One region of the Citrobacter telavivensis genome, then DNA from elsewhere that is predicted to be linked to it. Evidence: predicted binding sites of a transcription regulator. Region 1 holds the regulator's gene; each other region holds the start of a gene.
What was found. Region 1 encodes CRP, which controls carbon source genes, mostly activating them, when cyclic AMP is high. Its sites were predicted from a motif close to ATGTGANNNNNNTCACAT; they were not measured.
Positions count from the first base shown of each region.

Region 2: epd (erythrose-4-phosphate dehydrogenase) is a predicted target of CRP. The motif match lies at 2,064-2,081, and genes of this name have one in related genera.
Region 3: deoC (deoxyribose-phosphate aldolase) is a predicted target of CRP. The motif match lies at 1,915-1,932, and genes of this name have one in related genera.

Region 1 is NZ_JBGUBF010000003.1:464,238-467,397, forward strand. Features, by position in the region: gene ACERJC_RS16835 (YccS/YhfK family putative transporter) at 1-1,380, opposite strand, end outside; gene crp (cAMP-activated global transcriptional regulator CRP) at 1,432-2,064, opposite strand; gene ACERJC_RS16845 (OsmC family protein) at 2,372-2,776, shown strand; gene ACERJC_RS16850 (phosphoribulokinase) at 2,851-3,160, opposite strand, start outside.
Region 2 is NZ_JBGUBF010000004.1:63,852-67,011, reverse strand. Features, by position in the region: gene pgk (phosphoglycerate kinase) at 1-799, opposite strand, end outside; gene epd (erythrose-4-phosphate dehydrogenase) at 851-1,870, opposite strand; gene ACERJC_RS17495 (PPC domain-containing DNA-binding protein) at 2,236-2,679, shown strand; gene ACERJC_RS17490 (ECF transporter S component) at 2,690-3,160, shown strand, end outside.
Region 3 is NZ_JBGUBF010000002.1:297,539-300,698, reverse strand. Features, by position in the region: gene deoA (thymidine phosphorylase) at 1-880, opposite strand, end outside; gene deoC (deoxyribose-phosphate aldolase) at 1,003-1,782, opposite strand; gene ACERJC_RS12540 (YjjI family glycine radical enzyme) at 2,044-3,160, shown strand, end outside.

The DNA of each region.
Region 1 (3,160 bases):
CGCCCAACCGTAGTTTTTCCGGATGGTCAGATAGCTGACCAGGGTGATTGCCAGCATCAGCGCCAGCGTATACCCCTCAGGAATATGAAAGTGCAGCGTCACGCCTGCGATAATCAGCCCCACCAGCGTTCCCGCCGAACGGTGCAGAATACGCACGCGGGTGGCACCGTAACCATTTTGCGTCACAAACAGAACGGTCATTAGGATCCAGTAAGGTTTCGGCAGATGTAACGCGGACCCCATCAGACTGGCAATGCTGAGCATTACGCTGATACGCCCGGCGTTACGCAGCGCCGGAGATTTCAACGAGAGGTAGTTTTTCAGCGCCGGCAGCAGCGGTAACCGACGCTGTTTGTCGGCCATCAGATCGCGGGCGTAGAGTGGGCGCTGAGTGCGAAGCACGCGGGCGATACGGCTGAAATGCCAGTAACAGAACTGCCCTACGGGGTTATCCGGATGCTGATTAGCAATTTTTTCCAGCGCGCCAATCTGCTTTTGCATGGTGAACCGCGTCGGCAGTCGGTGATAGAGAATGTCATCCGCCAGTACGCGCAGGCGAGCGGCGACCGTTTGCGCATTCCAGCGAATCACCTGTTCCGCATGGCTGCGTTCGACCAGCTTTTGCACTTCTTCCGGCTGATGCAGACTGACGGAGATATGCTCCTGCAGATCCAGCGCTTCCTGAAAGGCGCGCAGCATCCGCTTGTAGTCATTGTTGCGGTGCGCCGACAGCATGTGCATCTGCTGATAGCACTGGGTGATGAGGTCGACCGCTTTCTGCTGGCGCATCAGCAGTGGCGGCAGGGCTTTTTCCGGATCAGTATGCTGGGTCAGCATACTGTATTTGGCTTCGCAGTAATCCGCCAGTTCACGGTATAACAGGCTCAGCGACTCGCGAAGCGGCTGTTCGCGCCAGAGCCAAAACCAGAACCAGTTAAACAATCCGTACCATAGCGTGCCCAATGCGTAGATCAGCAGAGGCTCCCAGACCGGCATGTTCCCCGCGAGGCTCAGTGTGAAAATCGCTGCAATCAGCGAGGCTGGAAGCAGGCGGGCGTGAAGGGAGCTCAATTCCGCAGTGACGCCGAGCGTGAGCGTTAGTCCGGTCAGGATCAGGGGTAACGGTATCGCCTGCGCCAGCAGCAGTTGCATGATCAGGCTACAGCCGGCAAACAGCGACGCCCCGATAATCAGGCGTTTGAAAAAGCGTTTGTGCGGAGTATCAAGCCCGGCAATGTTGCAGCAGGCGGGAACGAGAGAGAAGAGCAGGCCAAGATGTAACTGCCCGATGAGCAGGCCGACGGCCACGGGCAAACAGAGCACCAGTGTTTGACGTAGTGCATAGTTGATTTCTGGGTGATAAATCAGTCTGCGCCACATTGGCAAAACAAAAATGACGCGCTATCGGGTAGCGCGTCATTTTCGATGAGATTAACGAGTGCCGTAAACGACGATCGTTTTACCGTGAGCGGAGATCAGGTTCTGATCTTCCAGCATCTTCAGAATACGACCAACGGTTTCGCGAGAGCAGCCAACGATCTGGCCAATCTCCTGGCGAGTGATTTTGATCTGCATACCGTCCGGGTGAGTCATCGCATCAGGCTGTTTCGCCAGATTCAGCAGCGTCTGGGCGATACGACCGGTCACATCGAGGAAGGCCAGGTTACCGACTTTCTCCGAAGTAACTTGCAGGCGGCGAGCCATTTGGGAAGACAGGCGCATCAGAATATCTGGGTTCACCTGGATCAACTGGCGGAATTTCTTGTAGGAAATTTCAGCCACTTCACACGCTGTTTTCGCTCGAACCCATGCGCTACGTTCCTGGCCTTCTTCAAACAGGCCCAGTTCGCCAATGAAATCACCCTGATTCAGATAAGAAAGGATCATTTCTTTCCCTTCCTCATCTTTAATCAACACTGCCACTGAGCCTTTAACGATGTAGTACAACGTTTCTGCTTTTTCACCCTGGTGAATCAGCGTGCTCTTGGACGGGTACTTATGAATGTGGCAATGAGACAAGAACCATTCAAGTGTCGGGTCTGTTTGCGGTTTGCCAAGCACCATGCGCGATTATCCTCTGTTATAAGCTGTCTCCAGAGCCAAAAAAATCCGCTGTCTCTGGGGTTGCAAAAATGTGCTTCCCTCGTCCTGGGAAGAGGCCGTCAAAAACGAACTGCAGCCTTTAATGTGAAGTCCTCTGCATACATGCAGTACATCAATGTATTACTGTAGCATCCTGACTGTTTTAGCATAGCTTTAGCCGTGTGTCTCCTGGTGTCTCGCTTCAGCATGACGGAGGTCGCCTTCCGTTGCGAGAATTGTTATGTACGCGTAATCTGTCAGGAAAATTGACGCACTGGAGTTAAAAAATATGCAAGCGCGTGTTAAATGGGTTGAAGGGTTAACCTTCCTGGGTGAGTCGGCTTCCGGTCACCAGATTTTGATGGACGGTAACTCCGGTGATAAAGCGCCGAGCCCGATGGAAATGGTGTTGATGGCGGCAGGGGGGTGCAGCGCGATTGACGTGGTTTCTATCCTGCAAAAAGGTCGTCAGGATGTGACGAACTGCGAAGTGAAACTGACGTCAGAACGTCGCGAAGAGGCACCCCGCCTGTTCACCCACATCAATCTGCATTTTATTGTCACGGGTCACGACCTGAAGGATGCCGCCGTTTCGCGTGCGGTCGATCTGTCGGCAGAGAAGTATTGCTCCGTGGCGTTGATGCTGGAAAAAGCGGTCAATATTACCCATTCGTATGAAGTGATTGCTGCCTGATGGCACTGCACTTATCAGGCCTACGACAGGAGTAGGCCGGATAACGCAACGCCGCCATCCGGCAAAATCTTACCTTACTCGATTTTTTTCCCTTCCATCAGTCGCTGTACCAACGGCAACATAATCAGCTCCATGGCCAGCCCCATTTTGCCGCCAGGCACTACCAATGTATTGATGTGAGAAATGAATGAACCTTGCAGCATTGCCAGCAGCCAGGGGAAATCGATCCCTTCCAGATTGCGGAAATGAATCACCACAAAGCTCTCATCCAGCGATGGAATACCTTTGGCTGCAAACGGGTTTGACGTGTCCACGGTGGGGACGCGCTGAAAGTTAATGTGGGTGCGGGAGAACTGCGGCGTAATGTAGTTGATGTAGTCGTCC
Region 2 (3,160 bases), on a different contig from region 1:
CGCTTTCAGAGAACTCGGTCGCGACGCGAACGTCAGTCGGAACCGGGATATCGCAAGTGGTCAGCAGACGTTTGGCTTCATCAACCAGATCGGCTTCGTACAGGGATTTGCCCACATTGTGGCCCTGAGCGGCAACGAAGGTGTTCGCGATGCCGCCGCCAACGATCAGCTGGTCAGCGATTTTAGACAGGGAGTCCAGAACGGTCAGCTTGGTAGATACTTTAGAACCACCCACGATAGCAACCATCGGACGAGCCGGCTCTTTCAGCGCTTTACCCAGCGCGTCAAGTTCGGCTGCCAGCAGCGGACCGGCACACGCGACGTCAGCAAATTTGCCGATACCGTGAGTGGAAGCCTGCGCACGGTGAGCCGTACCAAAGGCGTCCATCACGAACACGTCGCACAGCGCGGCGTATTTTTTGGACAGCGCTTCGTCGTCTTTCTTCTCGCCTTTGTTAAAGCGAACGTTTTCCAGAACCACCAGTTCACCGGCAGCCACTTCAACGCCGTCGAGGTAATCTTTTACCAGGCGAACCGGATTAGACAGTTTGTCTTTCAGGTAATTAACAACCGGCAGCAGAGAGAATTCTTCGTTGTACTCGCCTTCGGTAGGACGACCCAGGTGGGAAGTTACCATGACTTTAGCACCCTGTTTCAGGGCCAGTTCAATGGTCGGCAGAGAAGCACGGATACGCGCATCGCTGGTCACTTTCCCTTCTTTAACTGGTACGTTCAGATCCGCACGGATAAAAACACGTTTACCAGCAAGATCCAAATCGGTCATCTTGATTACAGACATGGTGAATCCTCTCGTTGATTCTTGATAAAGTTTTGCAGGCGCCTTCGCGCCCTACCTGAAACCTTTTGCAGCCATCGCTAACGTGGTGTCGAGCATTCTGTTAGCGAAGCCCCATTCATTGTCACACCAGACCAGTGTCTTAATAAGGTGCGCGCCACTGACCCGCGTTTGCGTACCATCAACAATGGCGCTATGCGGGTCATGATTAAAATCGACTGAGACCAACGGTAATTCCGTATAGTCAACTATATCATGAAATGCACCTTGTGCCGCTTTTTGCAGCAACTGGTTGACTTCATTAGCTTTTACTGGCTTCATCACCGTCACGCTTAAGTCGATTGCCGTGACGTTTATCGTCGGTACCCGCACCGCTATCGCTTCGAAACGATCGTTAAACTGCGGGAAAATACGCGTGATGCCAGCCGCCAGTTTGGTATCCACCGGAATGATCGACTGACTCGCCGCGCGCGTACGGCGCAGGTCAGGATGGTATGCATCAATAACCTGCTGATCGTGCATCGCGGAGTGAATAGTCGTCACCGTACCGGATTCGATGCCATAGGCATCATCCAATAATTTGATAATGGGAATAATACAATTCGTGGTGCAGGAAGCATTGGAGACGATGCGGTGTTCCGCGCGGAGTTGATCCTGATTGACGCCAAATACCACGGTGGCGTCGAGATCGTTACTGCCAGGATGTGAAAAGAGCACTTTCTTCGCGCCTGCGGCGATATGCGCCTCGCCGTGTTCACGGTTTCCGTAGACGCCCGTACAGTCCAGCACGATATCAACGCCCAGTTCGCGCCAGGGCAGCGCCTCAAGCGAGGACTCATGCAGAATGCGAATCGCGTCGTCGCCCACCATGAGCTGCTCGCGTTCCTGGCGAACGTCCCATGCAAAACGCCCATGGCTGGTGTCATATTTCAACAAATGCGCCATGCCAGAGGCATCCGCCAGTTCATTGATTGCCACCACGGTGATTTCCGCCCGACGTCCGGATTCATATAAAGCACGAACCACATTACGTCCGATGCGACCGAAGCCATTAATCGCTACGCGTACGGTCATAGATCTCCTGCAAGGCTATCCCGAATCAGATGTGGCTGACAGAGTAATCCAGCGCATCGTTCAGGGAAACCTTACCTGTCGCAAACTGCGACTGATTGATTATTTGTCGAACATTTAATCGACTGAAACGCTTCAGCTAGAATAAGCGAAACGGGGAATAAAAGGAATGATTGTCCAGTCGAAGAAGACAGTTATCTGACCTACATCACATTTCAGGACTCACTGTCGCGGAATTTATTCCAGAATCGCGAATAAGCGTAGCAAGATCTTTTCGTTGCCGTGTCGAAAATCCTGATTTATATCAGAGAGCACATTCGTCAGCGTCTATATGATCGGCGTTACGTCCGAGTCTCGGAGACCCGCAAATGATGACCACACCGATTCCCCCTTCATCAGAAGCGCGTTTTTACGCCCTTCGCCTGCAACCCGGCCAGGAAATCTTTTCCCAACTTCATGAATTTATTCAGCAACACTCGCTGCGCGCTGGCTGGATCGCCGGGTGCACTGGCAGCCTGACGAATGTCGCTCTGCGCTATGCCGGACAAGAAGCAACCACATGGCTGACGGGAACATGGGAGGTCATTGCGCTGAATGGCACGCTGGAGTTGACCGGCGAGCATCTGCATCTGAGCGTCTCGGATCCGCAAGGCGCGATGCTTGGAGGGCACATGATGCCAGGTTGTACCGTGCGTACAACGCTTGAACTGGTGATTGGCGAACTCACAGGACTGGCGTTTAGCCGTCAACCATGCCCCCTTTCCGGTTATGACGAACTGCATATCTCACCCCGTGTTTTAACGACTCAATAAGAGGTTACTTATGGCGCGTCGCCCGTTTTCCAGCCAGTCTTTAGTGCTCATTGTCATTGCCATCGCGATTAATATGGTTGGCGGTCAGCTTATTAGCATGCTTAAACTCCCCATTTTTCTCGACTCTATTGGCACGTTGATCAGCGCCGTTCTGCTTGGCCCGGTCATCGGCATGTTGACTGGCCTGCTGACTAATTTACTTTGGGGGCTGTTAACCGACCCGATCGCCGCGGCCTTTGCGCCTGTGGCGATGGTCATCGGCCTCGTCGCCGGGTGGCTGGCGCGGGCCGGTTGGTTTCGCACGTTGCCAAAAGTGGTCGTCAGCGGCGTGGTCATTACCCTGGCCGTCACGCTGGTCGCGGTGCCAATACGCACCACACTCTTTGGTGGCGTAACCGGCAGCGGTGCCGATTTATTTGTCGCCTGGATGCACTCTGTTGGTCAGAATCTGGTGGAGTCTGTAGCGATTACCGTTCTGGGC
Region 3 (3,160 bases), on a different contig from region 1:
CATCGTCTTTCGCCAGGTTGCCGGAAATCAGCATTTCAACACACAGCGCCATCGTCACATCGAACAGGCGTGGATTGCGGTATTCGCCGGTCAGGAACTGCACCGCTTCGCGCACTTCCACGGCGTTACCCGCACTGGATGCCAGTACCTGGTTCATGTCGGTTAGCAGTGCGGTTGTGCGCACGCCCGCGCCGTTGGCCACACCAACGATCGCTTCCGCCAGCGCTTCAGAGAGTTCATAGGTCGGCATAAACGCGCCGCTGCCGACTTTTACGTCCATGACCAGCGCATCCAGCCCTTCCGCCAGTTTTTTCGCCAGAATGGAGCCGGTGATAAGCGGAATAGAATCCACCGTCGCGGTGATATCGCGGGTGGCATAAAAACGTTTGTCCGCCGGTGCGAGCGAGCTGGTTTGCCCGATGATCGCCACACCCACGTCCTTAATGATTTCGCGGAAGCGGTTGTCGTCCGGGAAGATATCAAAGCCCGGGATCGCTTCCAGTTTATCGAGCGTACCGCCGGTATGACCCAGCCCGCGGCCCGAGATCATCGGAATGTAGCCGCCGCAGGCTGCTACCATTGGGCCAAGCATCAGCGACGTCACATCGCCCACGCCGCCGGTGGAGTGTTTATCCACGATCGGTCCGTTCAGATTCAGGCTCTTCCAGTCCAGGACAGTTCCTGAATCCCGCATTGCCATGGTCAGCGAAACGCGTTCTGGCATAGTCATATCGTGGAAGAAAATGGTCATCGCCAGGGCGGCAATCTGCCCCTCAGAGACTGTGTTGTCACGAATACCGTTGATAAAGAAACGAATTTCTTCATCGCTCAGCGCATGACCATCACGTTTTTTACGAATAATTTCTTGTGCGAGAAACAAGGGAACCTCCATGGGGAAAAGAGTTTGCAGGCGGTTTTGCCGGATGGCGGCTAACGCCTTATACGGCCTACGGTGATATGTCGTAGGCCTGATAAGCGAAGCGCCATCAAACACTTAGCACCTTAGTAGCTGCTTGCGCTTTTACCGTCGCCGTGACCCAGCGCTTTCAACAGGCTTGCCAGCAGACTGGATGCGCCAAAACGGTAGTGACGGGAATCCGCCCAGTCAGCGCCAAACAGTTCGTCAGCAATAGCGAGGAACTGCTGAGCGTCTTCTGCACTACGCACGCCGCCTGCCGGTTTGAAACCCACGGTTTTGGATACGCCCATATCGCGGATCACTTCCATCATGATGCGTGCACTTTCCGGCGTGGCGTTCACTGGCACTTTACCGGTAGAGGTTTTGATGAAATCCGCACCGGCTTTAATCGCAATTTCTGATGCTTTACGAATAAGTCGCTCTTCTTTCAGCTCACCGGTTTCGATGATCACTTTAAGCAGTACGTTTGCCGCCGCACAGGCGTCTTTACAGGCTTTCACCAGATCGAAACCGACCTGTTCGTTACCGGCGATCAGCGCGCGGTACGGGAATACCACGTCCACTTCGTCCGCCCCGTAGGCAATCGCCGCACGGGTTTCCGCCAGCGCGATCTCAATGTCGTCGTTGCCATGCGGGAAGTTGGTAACGGTTGCAATACGGATATCCGGGGTGCCCTGCTCTTTCAGCGTTTTACGTGCAATCGGGATAAAACGCGGATAGATGCAGACTGCTGCAGTGTTGCCGACCGGGGTTTTCGCCTGATGACACAGCGCGATCACTTTTTCATTGGTGTCGTCGTCATTCAGGGTGGTCAGGTCCATCAGTTTCAGTGCGCGCAGGCTGCTTGCAGTTAAATCGCTCATAACATTCTCCAACGGCGTCGCCGTATAAAATTTTCACCTTGCGAGTCTGTTAGTATTCTAACATCCACTCGCTATTACACTTCGATATACATCACAGTTAATGAAAACTACGTACAAATTTGCATTACTGTAATGAGATCAACTTCAAATAATCTCCCTTTTCTGTCGCTTTCTTCTCCACTCAGGCGCATCAGGATCAAAGTGCTGACAGCACATCTTTCTACAATGACATGATGATCTTCGCCCGATAAAGGAATCACGATGCCCACGCCCCATGAAACCGCGCTGCAACAACGTTGTCAGCAAATCGTCACCAGTTCACACCTCAGTCCAGAACAGAAACACCATTTTCTCGCGCTGGAAGCAGAGAACAACCTGCCTTATCCCGCACTGCCCGCCGGGGCCCGTCAGGCGCTGGACGACGGGGTTATCTGCGATATGTTCGAAGGTCACGCGCCGTATAAACCGCGCTATGTACTTCCCGATTACGCCCGTTTTCTGGCCAACGGTTCAGCCTGGCTGGAACTGGAAGGGGCGAAAGATCTGGACGATGCGCTGTCCCTGCTGACCATTCTGTATCACCACGTGCCTTCCGTGACATCGATGCCGGTTTACCTGGGGCAACTGGATACGCTGCTGCAACCGTATGTTAGAATTCTAACACAAGAAGCGATCGATATTCGAATAAAACGTTTCTGGCGTTATCTCGACAGAACGCTGCCTGACGCATTCATGCATGCGAATATTGGCCCCGCCGATACCCCCATCACTCGAGCCATTTTACGCGCCGACGCAGAGTTAAAGCAGGTTGCGCCTAACCTGACGTTCATCTACGACCCGGAGATAACACCCGATGATCTCCTGCTGGAAGTGGCGAAAAACATTTGTGAATGCAGCAAGCCACATATTTCCAACGGGCCGATAAATGATAAAATTTTCACAAATGGCCACTATGGCATCGTCAGCTGTTACAACTCTCTGCCCCTTGCCGGCGGCGGCAGCACGCTGGTTCGTCTCAATCTGAAAGCCATTGCCGAGCGCAGTACCTCTGTCTATGACTTCTTTAACCGCACGCTGCCGTACTATTGCCAGCAGCAAATCGCCATCATCGATGCGCGATGTGAGTTCCTTTATGAAAAATCACATTTCTTTGAGAATAGCTTCCTGGTGCAGGAAGGACTTATCGATCCACAACGTTTTGTACCGATGTTCGGTATGTATGGTCTGGCAGAGGCGGTTAATCTGCTGTGCGAAAAAGCGGGCATGAACGCGCGCTACGGCAAAGATGAGACGGCGAACGATCTGGGCTATCGCATCAGCGCCCAGCTTGCTGATTTTGTTGAAAACACGCCGGTGAAATACGGCTGGCAGCAGCGCG